4 regions of the Desulfobacter hydrogenophilus genome follow, and region 1 is predicted to be linked to each of the others. Evidence: predicted binding sites of a transcription regulator. Region 1 holds the regulator's gene; each other region holds the start of a gene.
What was found. Region 1 encodes sigma-54, which starts transcription at its own class of promoters, with help from an activator protein. Its sites were predicted from a motif close to TNTGGCACANTTTCTGCTNT; they were not measured.
Positions count from the first base shown of each region.

Region 2: EYB58_RS12665 (PEP-CTERM sorting domain-containing protein) is a predicted target of sigma-54. The motif match lies at 2,189-2,208, and genes of this name have one in related genera.
Region 3: EYB58_RS18345 (periplasmic heavy metal sensor) is a predicted target of sigma-54. The motif match lies at 2,320-2,339, and genes of this name have one in related genera.
Region 4: EYB58_RS00635 (DVU0298 family protein) is a predicted target of sigma-54. The motif match lies at 2,185-2,204, and genes of this name have one in related genera.

Region 1 covers NZ_CP036313.1:2,563,758-2,567,960, reverse strand. Annotated here, with positions in the region: gene EYB58_RS11365 (LptA/OstA family protein) at 1-544, shown strand, start outside; gene lptC (LPS export ABC transporter periplasmic protein LptC) at 1-21, shown strand, start outside; gene lptB (LPS export ABC transporter ATP-binding protein) at 545-1,267, shown strand; gene rpoN (RNA polymerase factor sigma-54) at 1,270-2,712, shown strand; gene hpf (ribosome hibernation-promoting factor, HPF/YfiA family) at 2,726-3,259, shown strand; gene EYB58_RS11345 (PTS sugar transporter subunit IIA) at 3,274-3,732, shown strand; gene rapZ (RNase adapter RapZ) at 3,735-4,203, shown strand, end outside.
Region 2 covers NZ_CP036313.1:2,840,406-2,844,608, forward strand. Annotated here, with positions in the region: gene EYB58_RS12650 (efflux RND transporter permease subunit) at 1-1,087, shown strand, start outside; gene EYB58_RS12655 (hypothetical protein) at 1,138-1,353, shown strand; gene EYB58_RS23215 (hypothetical protein) at 1,493-1,681, shown strand; gene EYB58_RS12665 (PEP-CTERM sorting domain-containing protein) at 2,357-3,232, shown strand; partial or broken gene EYB58_RS23965 (hypothetical protein) at 3,393-3,656, opposite strand; gene EYB58_RS23970 (hypothetical protein) at 4,077-4,203, opposite strand, start outside.
Region 3 covers NZ_CP036313.1:4,122,583-4,126,785, reverse strand. Annotated here, with positions in the region: gene EYB58_RS18355 (heavy metal translocating P-type ATPase) at 1-1,762, opposite strand, end outside; gene EYB58_RS18350 (metal-sensitive transcriptional regulator) at 1,777-2,046, opposite strand; gene EYB58_RS18345 (periplasmic heavy metal sensor) at 2,401-2,874, shown strand; gene EYB58_RS18340 (SHOCT domain-containing protein) at 2,980-3,297, shown strand; gene EYB58_RS18335 (SoxR reducing system RseC family protein) at 3,350-3,832, opposite strand; gene EYB58_RS18325 (YHS domain-containing protein) at 4,067-4,203, opposite strand, start outside.
Region 4 covers NZ_CP036313.1:129,891-134,093, reverse strand. Annotated here, with positions in the region: gene EYB58_RS00650 (sigma-54 interaction domain-containing protein) at 1-494, opposite strand, end outside; gene EYB58_RS00645 (ferredoxin) at 935-1,132, opposite strand; gene EYB58_RS00640 (hypothetical protein) at 1,132-1,362, opposite strand; gene EYB58_RS00635 (DVU0298 family protein) at 1,411-2,109, opposite strand; gene EYB58_RS00630 (hypothetical protein) at 2,342-2,689, opposite strand; gene EYB58_RS00625 (transglutaminase-like domain-containing protein) at 3,059-3,739, shown strand; gene EYB58_RS00620 (ferredoxin) at 4,104-4,203, opposite strand, start outside.

The DNA of each region.
Region 1 (4,203 bases):
CAGAATTCCAACATATTATAATATCTCTTTGGGTTTATTGCTGATACTGTTGTCTCTTTTCACACAAGTATCCTTGGCAGCCCAGGAAAACAAAACCGCTGATAAACAGCAGCCGCCGGCTGACCTGAAAATCACTTCGGATAAAATGATCGCCAGCAAAGACCAGTCCATGGTGGAATTCATGGGAAAAGTGAAAGCAGTTCGGGCAGACAGTGTGCTTTTAGCAGATTCGGTCAAGGTGTTTTTCCATACCTCAAAGACTAAAAAGGAAGGCCAGTCAAACGTTAAACGAATTCTTGCCACGGGCAATGTGGAATATACCGAAGGGGAACGCAAAGCATTCTCAGATCAGGCGGATTATGACACTGCAGATGAGATACTGGTACTCACCGGGGAACAAGCCCGTCTGCTTACGGGAAAAAGCTGGATCACCGGCAAAAAGATCACCCTGTTTAAGGTCCAGAACCGGGTGGTTGTGGAAAGTACAGAAAAAACCAAGGTTGAAGCCTTTTTTGATGCCGAAGACCAAGACGGGTCTTTATAGATGAGTCGATTGGTACTGGAAAATCTTGTGAAGACCTATGGCGGTAAAACCGTAGTGGATCAGGTCAGCTTGAGTGTGGACCAGGGCCGGGTGACCGGGCTTTTGGGCCCTAACGGTGCCGGCAAGACCACCACCTTCTATATGACCGTTGGCATGATCCGGCCGGAAAAAGGAACTGTTCATCTTGACGGGGAGGATATTACCCGAGACCCCATGTATGTGAGGGCAAGAAAGGGCATTGGTTACCTACCCCAAGAGATGTCTATATTCAAAAAACTGACCGTCAAGGAAAATATAACGGCCATTCTGGAGGTTATTGATAAAAAAGTTACGAATATCAACCAAAAAGCCGAAAACCTGATGGAAGAACTGGGGATACTGGCCTTAGCCGGTCAAAAGGCTGCCTCCTTATCCGGTGGAGAGAGACGCCGTCTGGAAATTTCAAGGGTGCTTGCAACAGATCCCTTGTTCATCCTGCTGGATGAACCCTTTGCCGGTATTGATCCTTTGGCTGTCATTGACATCCAGCAGATTATATCCCAGCTTACGAACAAAGGCATCGGAATATTAATTTCCGACCATAATGTCAGGGAAACATTAGGCGTATGCGACACAGCTTACATCATGAGCCAGGGCGTGGTTATGGAATCAGGTCCGCCGGAAAAAATTATTTCAAGCAAAATAGCCAAACGAATTTACCTGGGAGACAACTTTAGACTTTAATCATGGAACTTGGATTACAACAAAGCCTTGCATTGACTCAACAGCTGGTCATGACACCCCAGCTCCAGCAAGCCATCAAACTGCTTCAGCTATCCCGGCTTGAACTTGCCGAAATGATCCAGCAGGAAATGGAGCAAAATCCGGCGCTTGACGAAGTCTCCATTGATGAAACCTCTGACAAAGCCATCACTGCCCAGGAAACCGAAACCCGGGAAACCGAAACCGAAGCCCCTGTCAAGGAAGTTACGATTGAAGAGCGGGTGCGCTCGGATACGGATTGGGAAAACTATATTAATGAATATAACTCCACCGGTAGAATATACACGGAGTCTGAAAACAGCGAAGCCCCCAATTACGAGGCTTTCACCTCTGAGAAACAAACCCTTGAGGCGCATTTGAAGTGGCAGTTGATGCTTTCGGATCTGCCGGACACAGAGGAACGCCTTGGTCACGTCATCATTGGCAATCTGAACCGGGACGGATATTTATGCGCCGACGTGGAGGAAGTGGCCCAGGCCGCCAAGGCCGACATCCAAACCGTTGAAAAGGTGCTGGCTGTGCTCCAGACCTTTGACCCCCCCGGGGTGTGTGCCAGAAACCTGTGCGAGACGCTTTTGATTCAAGTCCGGCAACTTGGCATTGAAAACGAGATCATCACCCGGATCATTACGGATCATCTAAAAAATCTGGAAAACAGGAACAGCAAAAAAATTGCCAAGGCCCTTAAAATTTCCGTTGATGATGTACGGGCCGCAGTGAAAATTATTCAATTTCTTGAACCCAAACCCGGCAGGAAATTTACTACAGATGAACCCGCCTACATCACCCCTGACATTTACGTTTACAAAATCGGTGATGACTTCAAAATTGTTATGAACGATGACGGCCTTCCCAAATTAAGAATTTCAAGATTCTACAGGGACGCTGTGGCCACCGGCAAAAAAATCCCCAAGGAAACCAAGACCTATCTTAATGAAAAGATGCAGTCCGCCTCCTGGCTGATAAAATCCATTCATCAACGCCAGAAAACCATCTATCTGGTCATGGAAAGCATCATAAAATTTCAAAGAGAATTTTTTGAGAAGGGCATTGCCTATCTTCGGCCTTTAATTTTAAAAGATATTGCCGAAGATATTGAAATGCATGAGTCTACGATCAGCCGGGTGACCACTAACAAATATGCGTACACCCCCCAGGGACTGTTTGAGTTGAAATATTTTTTCAATAGTTCCATAGGGCGCGGTGATGGGCCTTCCATGGCATCGGCCAGTGTCAAGGAGAGAATAGTACAACTCATTGACAATGAAGATCCCAACGCACCTTTAAGTGATGATAAAATCGCCGCAATTCTGCAGGAGTCAGACATTCAGATTGCCCGGCGAACCGTGGCAAAATACAGAAAGGTGCTCAATATTCTGCCGTCCAATAAACGAAAACAACTATAGGGAGAGCTAATCTATGCAGGTTACCATCACGTTCAAGAAAATAGAAGCATCTGATTCCCTGAAATCCTATGTACACAAAAAACTTAAACGGTTTGACAAGATGCTGGATGGTCCGGCCGAGGCCAATGTAGTCTTAAGCGTTGAAAAAATAAGACATATTGCCGAACTCACCTTAACCAGCGGGACGCTTAACATCCATGCAAAGGAAGCGTCCGAAAGCATGTATGCCACCATTGATATTTTAGCGGATAAAATCAAAGGCCAAATCACAAAACACAAGGAAAAAGAAAAAAAACACATGTCAGGCAATAAGACAAGCCTGACCGATACCCGGGAGTTCAGCATAGATGAACCACTACCCAAAGACGTGGTCGATATTATTGAAGAGCCTCTTGAAACAAAACCCATGGACATTGAAGACGCGGTGATTGAACTGGAATCGGGCAAAAAATCTTTTTATGTATTTACGAATGCCCGCACAGAACAAGTCAATGTGATTTATAAACATAATAACGGAAAATTGGGACTAATCGCTCCCCAAGGATAGGATGGTCGGAACCAATGAAAATCAGTGACATTCTAAAGCTGGACGCTATTATCGCAGACCTGAAAGCCAAAAACAAATCGGAGGCTATAGAAGAACTGTCCCGGGCTGTTTCACCCGTGGCAGGGGCCGAAATCGAAGATGTTACAGCAGTCCTGCTGGAACGGGAACATTTAGGTTCCACAGGCATCGGCGGTGGAATCGCGATACCCCACGGCAAACTGGAGACGGTGAAATCTATTGCTGTGGGATTTGGGCGCAGCATCAAAGGAATCGAATTTGATTCTTTGGATAACCGACCGGTCCATCTTTTCTTTCTGCTTTTAACACCCGAACATTCCACAGGGGGGCATTTGAAAGTTCTTGCCCAGATTTCAAAGCTGCTGAAAATGGCTCAGTTTAAAGAACGACTGTTATCGGCAGGTTCAACCGAACAGATTCATCAAATCATTCTGGAGAATGACGAAGAATTTTGACAATGGAAAACCTCAAGGTTTATATCATCACCGGCATCTCAGGTTCCGGGAAGACAACTGTCGCCCAGGCATTTGAAGATGCATCCTTTTACTGCATTGACAACATGCCCATGGAACTTGTGCCAAAGGTGCTTGAACTTCCGTTAGGAGAAAGCGCCAAGGTTAAGGGTGCAGCCTTTGTGATGGATATGCGGTCAAAAACCTTTACAAATACGTTTGTTTCAGGCGTCTCTGCTTTAGAAGAAATGGGGTTTTCTCCGGTCATCATATTCCTTGAAGCGGATACCCAAACCTTGGTCAAACGGTTTAGTCAAACCCGAAGGCACCACCCTCTGGGAGATGAAAAGAACCTTTTGGACAGCATCAAGTCTGAAAAACAGGGGATGGCTGCCATCCGCAAACTGGCCCACCAGATCATTGACACTACTAATTTCAATGTGCATCAGCTTAAAGCAGAAATACAGCGTCTTG
Region 2 (4,203 bases), 280 kb from region 1:
TCTATTGGTCTCTGTTTTATTGGTTGCAGGATCTGTTATAGGCGTCTCTAAGGTGGAAGTTGAAACAAATCTAATCGAATATTTTAAAAAAAGCAGCACGGTTTACCGGGATTTTAATTTTATCGATACCCGGCTGAACGGTGTCAATACAATAGAAATTTCCATTAAACATAAAAATGGTGAAAGCCTTATAACGCCTGAAACCCTTAGGATAATAGACCGTGTTGAAACCTATTTGGCGAGTTTGCCCATTGTGGGAACCACCACATCAGTCAACACCTTTATCAAGCAGATGAATAAATCCTTTCATGCTGAAGATCCTCAATTTTATACCATTCCTGAATCCGGAGAAATGATTGCCCAATATATGCTGATTTACGGAGGCGATGAGATTTATAATTTTTTAAACGACTCCTATTCATGGACCCGGATTTCAGCCAGGATTTCCGAGCACAGTTCCAAAAAACTTGAAGCGTATATCAGCGGGATCCAGAATTTCATCGAAAATAAGATAGACGATCAGGATCTTGAGATCAGAATGACAGGGAAGACATTTCTGGTTAACAAACTGGTAAAAAATATTGTTGACAGCCAGGTAAACAGCCTGCTGCTGGCCTTTATCATTATTTTCGGCATTCTTTTTATTGTGTTTAAATCATTTAAGCTTGGGCTTCTTTCTTTGATCCCCAATTTATTGCCGATTCTGTTCAATTTGGGGCTTATGGGGCTTATGGGGATTCCATTGAACACGGCGACTGCCATCATATCTGCCGTCGCCATCGGCATTGCCGTAGATGACACCATACATTTTTTGTCTGTATATCAGTCTGCCCGGAATCAGGACATGAACATGGGTGAAGCAGCCATGAATGCAGTGAGGCTCAAAGGCGAACCCATTATGCTGACTTCATTTATACTCTGTTGCGGTTTTGGGGTGATGGTATTCTCAAGTTTTGTTCCCACTATTCAGTTTGGTTTTTTAAGTGCTGTGATTATGATATCAGCTATGGTGTGTGATCTTATTATTCTGCCGGCCCTGATGCTTTTATACACAAAAAAAAAGCTGGTACAGAGACCTTCAGAGTAGTACTTTTGTCTTCCAGTAATATCAGCGAATCCAAAAAAAGGGAGAGGGTATTGGAGCGATCTAAGCATAGTCTGAAGAACCCTTTCTTGAAGATTCTCCATGGTTACAGGATACCGTGCGCGGGTGTGGGTAGCGCCGGAACCACTTACAGCACCAATAGATGGAAAGAATTTGCTTTTGTTATCAGGGTCCTCACGGCCATAAAACAACTTGCCGGATCGGAACGGGAACAACTCTTAGACGACGGATGGGTGCTGGCAAAATGACTGGAGCAGATTCCGGAGTGTGATTCCCCGCAGTTTCGCCACATGATGAGCTTCCTCCTCTTTCCTGACGAGTTTAAAAGGATTATTCGGCGAGACGGACCGGCGCAGAATTATTTCTTCGTTTACCGGTAAATCAGCAGTGCAGATTAATAATCTGTCTGCTTTGGAGATTGATAGAGCACTGTCCGCCATCAGAAAGCAGCAGGAAGAAATATACGGCATGACGGATATTGATTTCCTGTCCGGTTCTACCAGCGGCCAGTTTCATGGAGTCGGGTATTGTCTTTCGGTCCGCATCATGTGCTACAAGCAGATGAATGTGGTTTGACGTGATTGTATAATTGAGTATTACCAGGCCGTACCGCTTCCTGACTTCAAAAAGCCACAGCAGTCACCGTCGTCGGTCTCTAGCGAACTTGAGTAGATATTCCCGTTTATGACATCGGTGCGTAATGTCCCACATTTGACCCGGAATGTAATGTCGTTTTTAAAGAAGTGGCAATCGTGAGGTGGATATTGATTATGATCACTGGCCCTCAGGGGTATGATTTTTACTAAGATGTCCGCTGCATTTTTCAAACCAAGTCTTATTATGGTAAAAAAATTCTATTTTTATAGAAAATTTTATACAAAAGCATAACCTTTTTGACCTATTCAGCTAAAAATAGTTTTGAGATTAAAACACTCTCTCAATTTATAAAGTTAACCTATATCGAATCAGGAAATAGAAATAATCTTAGAACGCTCTTTCCTAACTTGCAATCCACCTTATGTAGAACCGCCAGCAATTAAGTATCATGTCTCTTTAATTATGCTAATTAAAAAATACTTAATCCTTGGCACCTTAATTGCAGTCCAAATATGTCAGATATCAGGAAGTTACTTGGTACAATTAGAGATTAAAGAAGGAGGTGATAGAATTTTTAGTGAGTATTGATTAAAAAAACAATTAACCCAAAATTAAATTTTTGTCAAAAACAACTTAGATGATTGAGGTGAATAAATGAAGAAGAATTTTTTGTCGGTTTTATTGGTGGTTATATTTAGTTGCTTTTTAGCAAATACAGCTTTCGCACTTAATAGTTATCTAGATATAGGGACGGACTGGATTGGCGATACGGATGGTGATAGCTTAACGTACGATTTTAATGAACTGCAGTATCTTGCGAATACAACATCTACACAATACGATACAAATGAAGATGGCACTTTAACAGTAGGAGATAAGTTTAACGATGAGGGTAACGCTTATATAACGACCTTACTTCCCGTTGAAGCTCCATTAGATACTGAGGGGTTGAACTTCACATATCAATTCACTTTTACCTGGGAGGATTTTGTAGGTGAAGTTGTGGAGATCAATGAAGGAATCACAACCGATAGCATTACTACTAAGTACACGGAAGGAACGATTAACTTTTACTTAGATGATGGCTATACGACAGCAACGCATGGAAGTGGACTTGGCACAAGCGATGATGCAAATTTCGGTGACGGTGAATTGGTTGCTACAGTTGAAATCAGTAGTGGCGTAGGGCATTCTAACTTTGAAGCAGGTACTCTTACATTCACGGGTGGTGACTATAGTTTGCATGGTGAGTTTACATTTCTGAAAAATGATTTTTGGTATGAAGCTATAACCGGTGACGATCTCAAAGAAAAATATGTGGATATTGGATGGTTGCTTGGATACACTGCAGGAGATACCGATAACGAAGCATTCGATCAAAATCCAGGGACAACAGACGACGTGCTTTATACGATTGATGCCAGGCATGATGCCAGTTTCAGTATTTCAGCTGTTCCAGAACCAACGACTATAATGTTGTTGGGTTTTGGTCTGCTGGGTATAGCAGGTGTTGCTCGAAAAAACAGATAGTGGATTTCAATTGAATAAACAATTTAGTTGATTTTTAAAACAGGTAGGTGTTGATTGTTCAACATCTACCTGTTGTTATTTTAATTGGGTGTGGCTCTTTTGTATTTTTAAGTTACCGGCACTTTGGGTTGTTCTTCTTTGTCTCATTTTTCCGCTGAGTTTATTTAATAACCCGCAGCTTTGGCTTTCTTTGCGTTGGCCTTGAGTTTGTAGTGGCAGGAAAGACACCATCCGCATAATGATCCTGATGATTTCGCTTGAATTCATACTCCTCATGGAACAGCCAGTATTTATCAAAATCCTTGCTCGCCCGTAAGGCTCGCAGGCGCAATACGGCTTCAGTGCCTTGAAGACCCTATTTGGCACCAGTGATCCCCATACGATCTTTTACAAGATGCCGGCAAGCGCCCTCGATTACCCGTGTCCCTTCGGCAAGCATGCGTATAGCTTTTTTAGCAGACAAAATTTGTCAAAGGATGGGGATAAAATTTCACCGCTCCTTTCCTATTTGTCAATTTATTGAAGCGGTTTTATAGTTCCAGGGCAGCCAGAGGGAAGGGTTATGTCTCAGTTTAGCAGCATTCTTTAACAGTGTAAGCGCTCTATGAACCCCATCTTTTTCTAAGGCAAAATCCATGAGATATTAGGTCCATCTTTCAACGAATTGAGGAGGCCGATTAAAAGATGGCAGAATTTTATTTACCGGAGAAAGGTGTCCCATGCACACCGAGTAAAATGTCTTCTTCTCTTCACCTTACAGTCGATTCCCGACTAAGCCTTGAGATTCAGGATCGGTTTTCTCCTGAAACCTTGCGACCTGTGCGGACGCAAGTGGGTTGAAATATCATGCAGCTAATTTAAAATCGACTTCCTTGTCTTGGAACCATTTTTTGAATTTATCGTTAATTTTCAAGGACGTTATTATTGCCAAGTTGAGTGAGCCCTTTTTAACCCAACTCATTCCATTCTTT
Region 3 (4,203 bases), 1.6 Mb from region 1:
CAATATTGCCAAGCATCAGGTTTCTATCATTTACGTTTGCCCGAATGCCCCGGCCTGCCACTGCAGTAAAATCGTTCAGCTGATGGAAGGGCGTATCCAGCTTTTCATATTCTTTTACAATGGCGGCACCTAAAGAATGTTCAGATCCTTTTTCTGCTGATGCTGAAAACTGTAAAACTTCATTTTTTTCAAAACCGTTAAATGCGATAACATCGGTCACCTTTGGTTCACCCTCTGTGATGGTGCCGGTTTTATCAAACACAATGGTTTTAACCCGGCTGGCGATTTCCAAAGGTTGACCACCCTTGATCAAAATACCCAGAGAAGCCCCCCGTCCTGTACCGACCATAATTGCCGTCGGCGTTGCAAGTCCCAGGGCGCAAGGGCAGGCAATCACAAGTACTGCAATAAAAATTTTCAGCGCAAAGCTTATTTCTGCACCGCCGATAAACCAGGCACCACTTGAAACCAGGGCGATACCAATAACCACCGGAACAAAATAGCCGGCAATGATATCAGCCATTCTTGCAATAGGCGCCTTACTCCCCTGGGCCTCCTCAACCAACTGAATGATCTGGGCAAGCGCTGTTTCTTTGCCGACTCGGTCTGCGCGGTAACGAATCGTTCCGGTCTGATTCATGCTGGCACCTATAACCGTATCGCCGGCTGTTTTGTCAACCGGGATACTTTCCCCTGTCAACATGGATTCATCGACCGATGTGCGTCCTTCAAGAACAGTACCGTCCACAGCAATTTTTTCTCCAGGCTTTGCCAAGAGCACATCACCTGGAACAACTTGCTCAATCGGGACAATGGATTCCTTACCCTCTTTCACAAGGATAGCTGTTTTAGGCTGTAATCCCATCAGTTTTTTTATTGCGCCTGATGTTTTGCCTTTGCTGACAGCCTCCATATATTTTCCAACCTTTATTAATGCGATGATCACCCCGGCAGTTTCATAATACAGGTGCATCACAAGATCCGTCCTGCCTGTCAGTATCAGGACGGTATTAAACGCACTGTAAACGATAGCTGAGGTTGTACCTATGGCGATGAGAGAGTCCATATTTGGATGCCCCCTGAAAAGGGCAGGAAACCCTTTAACATAAAAATGGAGACCGCAGAAAATTATGGGAATCGTGAGGAATAGTTGACTCACAGCAAACGTTTTCGGGCTGTGCATCGGACTGATAAAGTCCGGAAGGGGAATGCCGACCATCTCAAGCATGGCAATAAGAAGCAATGGAATCGCAAAACCTATGGAAACAACAAGGCTGGTAAATTGCCGTTTAAGTTCTATGTTTTTCTTATTTTCAGACTCTTCTTCACCGGCTTCCACAAGTTGGTAGCCTGCTGTTTCAACCACATGGAAAATATCAGAAAGATCCAGTTCATTATCTGAAAAAGTTATACGGACTTTCTCGGTTGCCAAATTAACTGTTGCCGATTTTATCCCTTTCACATCGGCAATTGCATCTTCTACTCTCTTTACACATGCTGCGCAGGTCATCCCTTTGACGCCAAACGTCTTTGAATTTTCCGTCTTCTCAGGATATCCTTCGTATCCTGCTTTCTTTATTGCTGCTGTTAGATCCTCTATTTTAAATTTTTCAGGTTGGTATGAAACTTTCAACTTTTCTGTCGCAAAATTTACCGAAGCGTCTTTAACGCCCGGCACCTCTTTTGCGGCATTTTCGACATGACGAACGCATGCGCCGCATGTCATGCCATTGATATCTAATAGTTGGGTCTTAATACTCATAATGACCCCCCTTTTTATATTCGCTTGCTTAAGAGCTGCATTAATTCTTCAATCTTTTCTAAAATATCGTTTTCATTTTTTGACTGCACTACATGCATTAAGCAATGCTGCATATGTGATTTTAGTATCTCCTGCTCGACTTTGTGAACAGCCGCTTTAACTGCTTTGAGCTGAGTTAAAATGTCAACACAGTACCGGCCGTCCTCTACCATTTTTTTGATACCTTTAATCTGTCCTTCAATACGATTTAAACTGGGTATCTGGTCTTTATATCCGGGGTTCATGTGCCTCCTTTATAATTGATATGTCATACTATATACTATGCCCTGGTAGGGTATATGTCAAGGTCGGCATTTCCCATGTGTTCTTTGTAGGTTCTCAATAGACTTCGATGGTGCGATCTTTAATTGTAGCTTATATATCAATCAAGTAATCCAGCATCATATCCATGATATGGTGCCTAATAATTATCCGCCTTCTGCCTAAAAATTAACCAGTCAATTTTAATTAAGATTTCAAAAACATGGACATTGCATGTAATATCAGCACGATACAGTTTTGGCATAGTTGTTGAATTATACAATTACAAATGCGTTGGCATTGATTTTAGCAACCCAAATATAAAGGAGTTTATAGACATGACTAATCATTCAATCAAAAAAGTTTTTATTCTCGGAACCATCCTTCTTCTTACCGCTTTTGCAGCCTATGCATTTGCCCATGGCAGTGGCTATAACATGGGGGGCGGCTATCACAGGGGTGGTTACGGCATGATGGATGGCTACCATATGGGCGGCCACATGTGGAATGATCTGTCCGTGGAAGATCAGCAGATGATGCACGACCAGATGAATAAATTTTTCTCAGAAACTCAGGAGGTTAGAAGTGAATATTACCAGAAACGCGTCGAATTGAATAAGGAATATTCAAAGCCTGAGAAAGACCAGACTAAAATAGACACGTTAGAAAAAGAACTGTTTGATCTGTCTTCAAAGATTGAAAAAAAACGTTTTGACCATAAAAGAGAAATGCAGAAGCTTTTTTCTGACAAAGCCCCTGGTTTTAATTACGGCATGGGCATGGGTGGACACGGATACGGTGGCTGTTTCTAAACATTGATCACAATGTCGGGGTATACGTTTGACCTTACCCCGGCATTTAGTCTTTGGTTAAGTCGCCTGAGGAGATCTTCAATATTAAAATGAAAGCAGGTGAAGATGATGAAAAATATAATTTCCCTTGGCATATGGGTATTAGCCATACTATTTGTTTTTACAGGAAGTTCCATTGCCGGATGGGGTAACACCCAGGCCTTCTATCCAGGCGCTCACATGATGGGCGGCGGATATATGGGCTGGTCGATGATTTTTTTCTGGGTAATCCTTCTGGTTATATTAATCCTTGTTGTCCGGTGGATAATTAAGCTGAGCCAGTCAGACAATGCCCATCAGACCGCGTTGGATTTATTGAAAAAACGTTTGGCAAATGGTGAAATTGATATCGAAGAATTTAAAGAAAAAAGCAAATTTTTATGACCATCCCTTGATTATTAAAGTTACCACTACCAGAATATAAGCTATCTGTATTTCATTTGACCGGGATGTTACTGGAACCTGAAGAGACGATCTCCGTAATTTCCGGGACCAGTCCCTGGTCTGAATTCATGCGCTCGGATATTTTCCGGACAATGTAAAATCCGAAAACAAGACTGACAAATCCACCAATTATGGCTGAGATGCTGTTGTCGATCGTCAAAAAATCCCCAAGAGAAGAACCGATAAAGGCCCCTGCAATCAGGAAAATAACTGGGATCAAATAAAAAGCGGCATCCCCTTTCATGATTTTTGCCCGGCTCATACTGACCGTAACAATGTCCCCTTCCTCAGCACCTTTGGAATTGTGAACCCTGGCTTTTATTTTCGTTCCTGTCAGACAGGAGCGGCACTTGTCCACCTTCCCCGTATCACACCCTGAACAGGCACTTTTTCGATCCATGACGACCTGTGCAAATCCGTTCTTTTCTTTTTTAATAACAAGCCCTCTTGTATGCATCATATCTTCTTTTTTCATTGTTCGTCTCCTTTGCGTTGTACAGTCTGAAACTGTTTGTGACCACGGATATGCTGCTTGCTGCCATGGCAAGGTCTGCAAGACTATGATGCAACTGCCTTAAAAATATCAGGAACATGTCAAAGGATACCAGAACTCCAGCTGCATTAAACCGAGTCAGTGAAGCAGATAAAAACCGGTTATCCGGAAAACCAACCGGATCATAAAATATGTGACCGCGGCTTTCCGCTTTGTCTAATGGCAGCACTGGGACTTGCCGTTGGTGACTTTGTTCAATCGTTTCAAATAATTGTCCCACCATCTTTTGAGAAAAAATGAACTGTGTTTCAGGTATTTATCAGGGGGCTTTTCAAATTTGTCACGGCAGGCTG
Region 4 (4,203 bases), 2.4 Mb from region 1:
TAGTTATACAGGGCCACATCTCGGATTTCCCGGAAAATGTCCTGCATGGCTTTGTCCTTGCCGATGATGCCTGCAAAATTGGAAAGATCTTCTGCTTTCAGGGACAGACGTATGGAATCGGTCATATCCCGGAATGAGGCTACAACCCCCCGGATTTCCCCTTCATGGTCCTGGATGCAGTAAACGGTCATTTCCAGATGGCGGGTCTCCCCTGTTTTGGTGACCATGGTAACCGGGTATTCCTTGGTTCCGCCGGAAAGTTTCGGGGAATCTTCGCAAAAGGAACATTTGGAACCGCAGAACGGCGCCTGGAAGACTTTGTGGCAGTCTTTGCCCAGGACTTCTTTTTTACTATATCCGGTAATTTTTTCTGCTTCTTTGTTAAAAACAGTGATGATACGCTTTGTTGTATGTGCCATGACGCCGACTTTAAGATTGTCCACCACAAGATTGAGATTGTGCAGATCCAGCAGAGAATGTGTAAATTTTTCCATTTTTGATTTCCAGGCAACGCGCTTTTAGTAATCGAGACCAGGCTGTTCTTGAAACGGTCTTTTAAATGGCACATTTGTGTATCAGGCGCAATGTTTTTTTGCATCTGTAAAAAGAAAAATGGTGGATACTCAATGAATGTTCAAACAACAAGGGCTTTGGGAAAAAATAAATCCTCCATTTGCGTGCCTTAAATACGAATAAAACTTTGTCGCAAAATGTGTAGCTTTTATTTTTTCCCAAAGCCCTTAGGACCGCAGATTAAATAAGTTGGGCAGAAATAACGCCGAACTTTGGTTCATCTACAAGGCGCATTAAAGGTTGAATACAGGCCTATTGGATCTTTGATGCAACGAAGTAGATGGGCCAAAAGGCAAGCTATTTCGTTCAAGTTATTTAATCTGCGGTCCTTATGATTGAAATGAAAATTTTTTTTGGGGAATTACTCCCAGGAAATACAGTCTTTGGGACAATTTTTCACAGCTTCAAGGATATCTTCATCATCCTCATAGCTGTCAAGGGATAGTATATCCACATAACCTGCGTCATTAATTTTAAAGACATGGGGGGCCACGTCAATACAGACCCCGCATTGGTTGCAGCAGCCAAGATCAATTACCGGTGTCTTTTGTATGCTCATCAAATCATTCCTTTGTCAATGGATTCAACCCACCAGCCTTTTAACATATGAGCCTGTTTCTCTTTTTCTGCAAGATCAAGAAGTTTGTATCCTGTATCCAGCAAAATCCCATAAAGCACACCGCATCCCGGATCTTCATGGTGTTCATATCCGATCTGTGCCAGTTCTATCATTTTATGAGCCAGCTCAATGGTGCGTACGATGTTTATGTCACATTTTTTTTTCAGCATGGCAAATTCTCTTTAATCGTTTTACACCAGGGTAAATAAAATTGGTAATTATTCATTTCCGGCCAGGATCTGTTCCGGGGTGCAGGCATGAAGCATATCCGATATACGGGTAGCCGTAAAATTCCACCCAGTGTAAATATCAATGTTTGTTTTGTCTGTCTGGATAACATTGGGCAGACCCATGGATTCGAAAACATGAGCATTAGACAATGCCCTGATGGCATATCCACGCTTTACCGGATCTTTAGAAGAAAGATGCTCTTGGAGCTGTTCTCTGGTGATATCGGTCAGATCTTTGGGTGCTGTACCAAGATATGTACCAATTCCCCACAAAACGCCGCGCTGTAGCATTTCATGTTCAATGTGGTTGCCTTTGTGATCCAGATAGGAAAAAAGGATGCTTTTAAATTCCCGGGCCAGGGCCGGGCTTTTACTTAAAATTTCTCCCATAGCCTCAGGTGATCCCCAGCCGATGCCGCCGGATTCGTCGTTCAAGTTCCACATGATCCGTCTCAAAATTATTCTGGCTTTTTCCATGGAATGATCCGCAATCCTTGCAGCAAGCTCCCCCATGGCGGTCCCGCTGCGGAACTTGATCAGTTCCTCCTTGTTGTAAAAATAAGAGAACAGATGTCCGGTGAGTTGGGCATCCGGAATCTGAGCAAGCCTAACCAGGGCCTGGCTGCGACTGCCTAAGGCAAGAATTTCGCCCACCTTTTTTTTTGTCTTTCTGCCGTATGGTTTCATGGCTGTTCTCTTTTTAATGTTATTGCGGTTGACCGCCTTTGAAATTATCCTATGCGGTTCTTAACTTACGTTAAAATAGCACAAATTATGCCAGGCCGGTTTATGCCTGGCTGTTGACCTTTACCCTATCATTGTGAGCTCTTTTTATATAAAAGAATTGAACTAACCTATTAGTTTCTTACATAATTTGTTGTGGTCTGAACTCGGTGAAAGACCAGGTCGGCCATGGCCGTTATATGAACTGCCCTAAAGCACTGAATTTGACCTTGAGTTCATGGATGTGTTTGTCATAGCTGTGCATTTTTATAATAGCCCGGGTGATTAGATAGCAGCCCAGAACGATCAATCCAAGGTTGAGAATACCAAAGGGGATAACCAGGTGCAGCACGTTGAAAATATTGTAATATTTGGAGGTGGCAATCAAAAGTCCGATCACGGACAAGGGCAGGGCCAGCACTGCAATCCCGGTTCTCATAACAGCAAGGGATGTTCGTTTCTCAGCCAGGAGAAGCTGTACTTCGTTGATGACAATGGAATCAAATTTTTCAAAATTGCCGGCGATATCAATTTGTTGTGTCAATGATTTTACTCCATTTTTAATTTTAGTGTGATTCAATTATGTCAGCCATTGAAACGTATTACGATTTTAATTTTTTAAACAAGATTCATTCCAGAAGTACAGGCCTGCCTGTTTTTTCAGGGCGTCGGGAGAAACAGCATTGAATCGTATCAAACGACTTACCAATGCGTGTTTCAAATGGTTTGAGAAAAAATGTTCGGCGGGGTTGAAAACACAGCCAGGATTCATTTGTCTCAAAGTTTGACACACAAATGTGTCTCGATACAGGTATCGCTATTGATTTAAGGACAGGTAACCAGTATAGCAGACATGTGGCGCAACCCCGGAATTGGGATTTATATTCACAATTTAATTTTCAGGATAAAAGATATGGATATTGACCAGCTCTTCTTGTATGGTGCACCGACGTTTTTTATTGATTCGGATCATGAAAAAATCATTGCATTTTCATCCCGGCATGCAGGACCATCAGATAACCCGGTGAAAAAGGCTGTAAGCATTTTTTACGCTGTCAGGGATCAGATCCGGTATGACCCCTATGAGATTCCTAATCACCAAGAGGGCTTTAAGGCAAGCCGAATTCTGACCGAAAGCAAGGGCTTTTGCGTGTCAAAGGCTGTGCTTTTGGCCGCCTGTCTCAGGGCTCAGTCCATACCGGCCCGGCTGGGATTTGCCGATGTAAAGAATCATTTAACCACGCCCAAGCTCAAGGCAAAAATGGGTACGGATCTTTTTAAATGGCACGGATATACTGATATCTTTTTGGAAGAAAAATGGGTCAAGGCAACACCGACATTCAACTTGAGCATGTGCCAGGCTTTTGATGTCCTGCCCCTGGAATTTGATGGCCGGGAAGACAGTGTGTTTCACCCCTTTGACGCCAAAGGGCAGCGGCATATGGAATATGTTGAAGACCATGGGCATTTTGCGGATCTGCCCTGGGTCAGGCTTATGGAGGCCTACCGGATCGCCTATCCCGGATATTTTGAATCGGGTGGGATTTCAGGCGATTTCAATGCCGAGGCAAAGGCACTGCATCCTGATAAATGAAAAATAAGGTTTATAAGGATTGTCTACTGTGCTCATTCACCTGAAAAACTGAGCTTGTCAGACGAGTAGTCCTCGCCTCAAACACCTCGGTTTGATCTGCTTGATTTAACATAGCAGGCCTCAATAACAAAAAATCATCACCCTGCCTTACTCCCCCCCCCCCCCCCCCCCCCCCCCTCAACAATTTTCTAAACAGGCAATTTAGGGTCCCAATTATCGGTTTAAGGTCAACCCCGGGGGAATTTGAAACCTGTATTTTGTTTTTTCAAACAATTGCATGCGCCCGACCTGCAGGGTGCCTACATCCCATAAACACCAAACGATGCAGTATGCGAATGAAAAAGTACAATAAGAACATCGTGCATTATTCATCCTTCCAAAGGATACATTGAACCGGGCAGTCTTCTATCGCTTCGTCAATACATTCTTCGGAACCTCCTTCCTCCATAATAACAAATGCCACG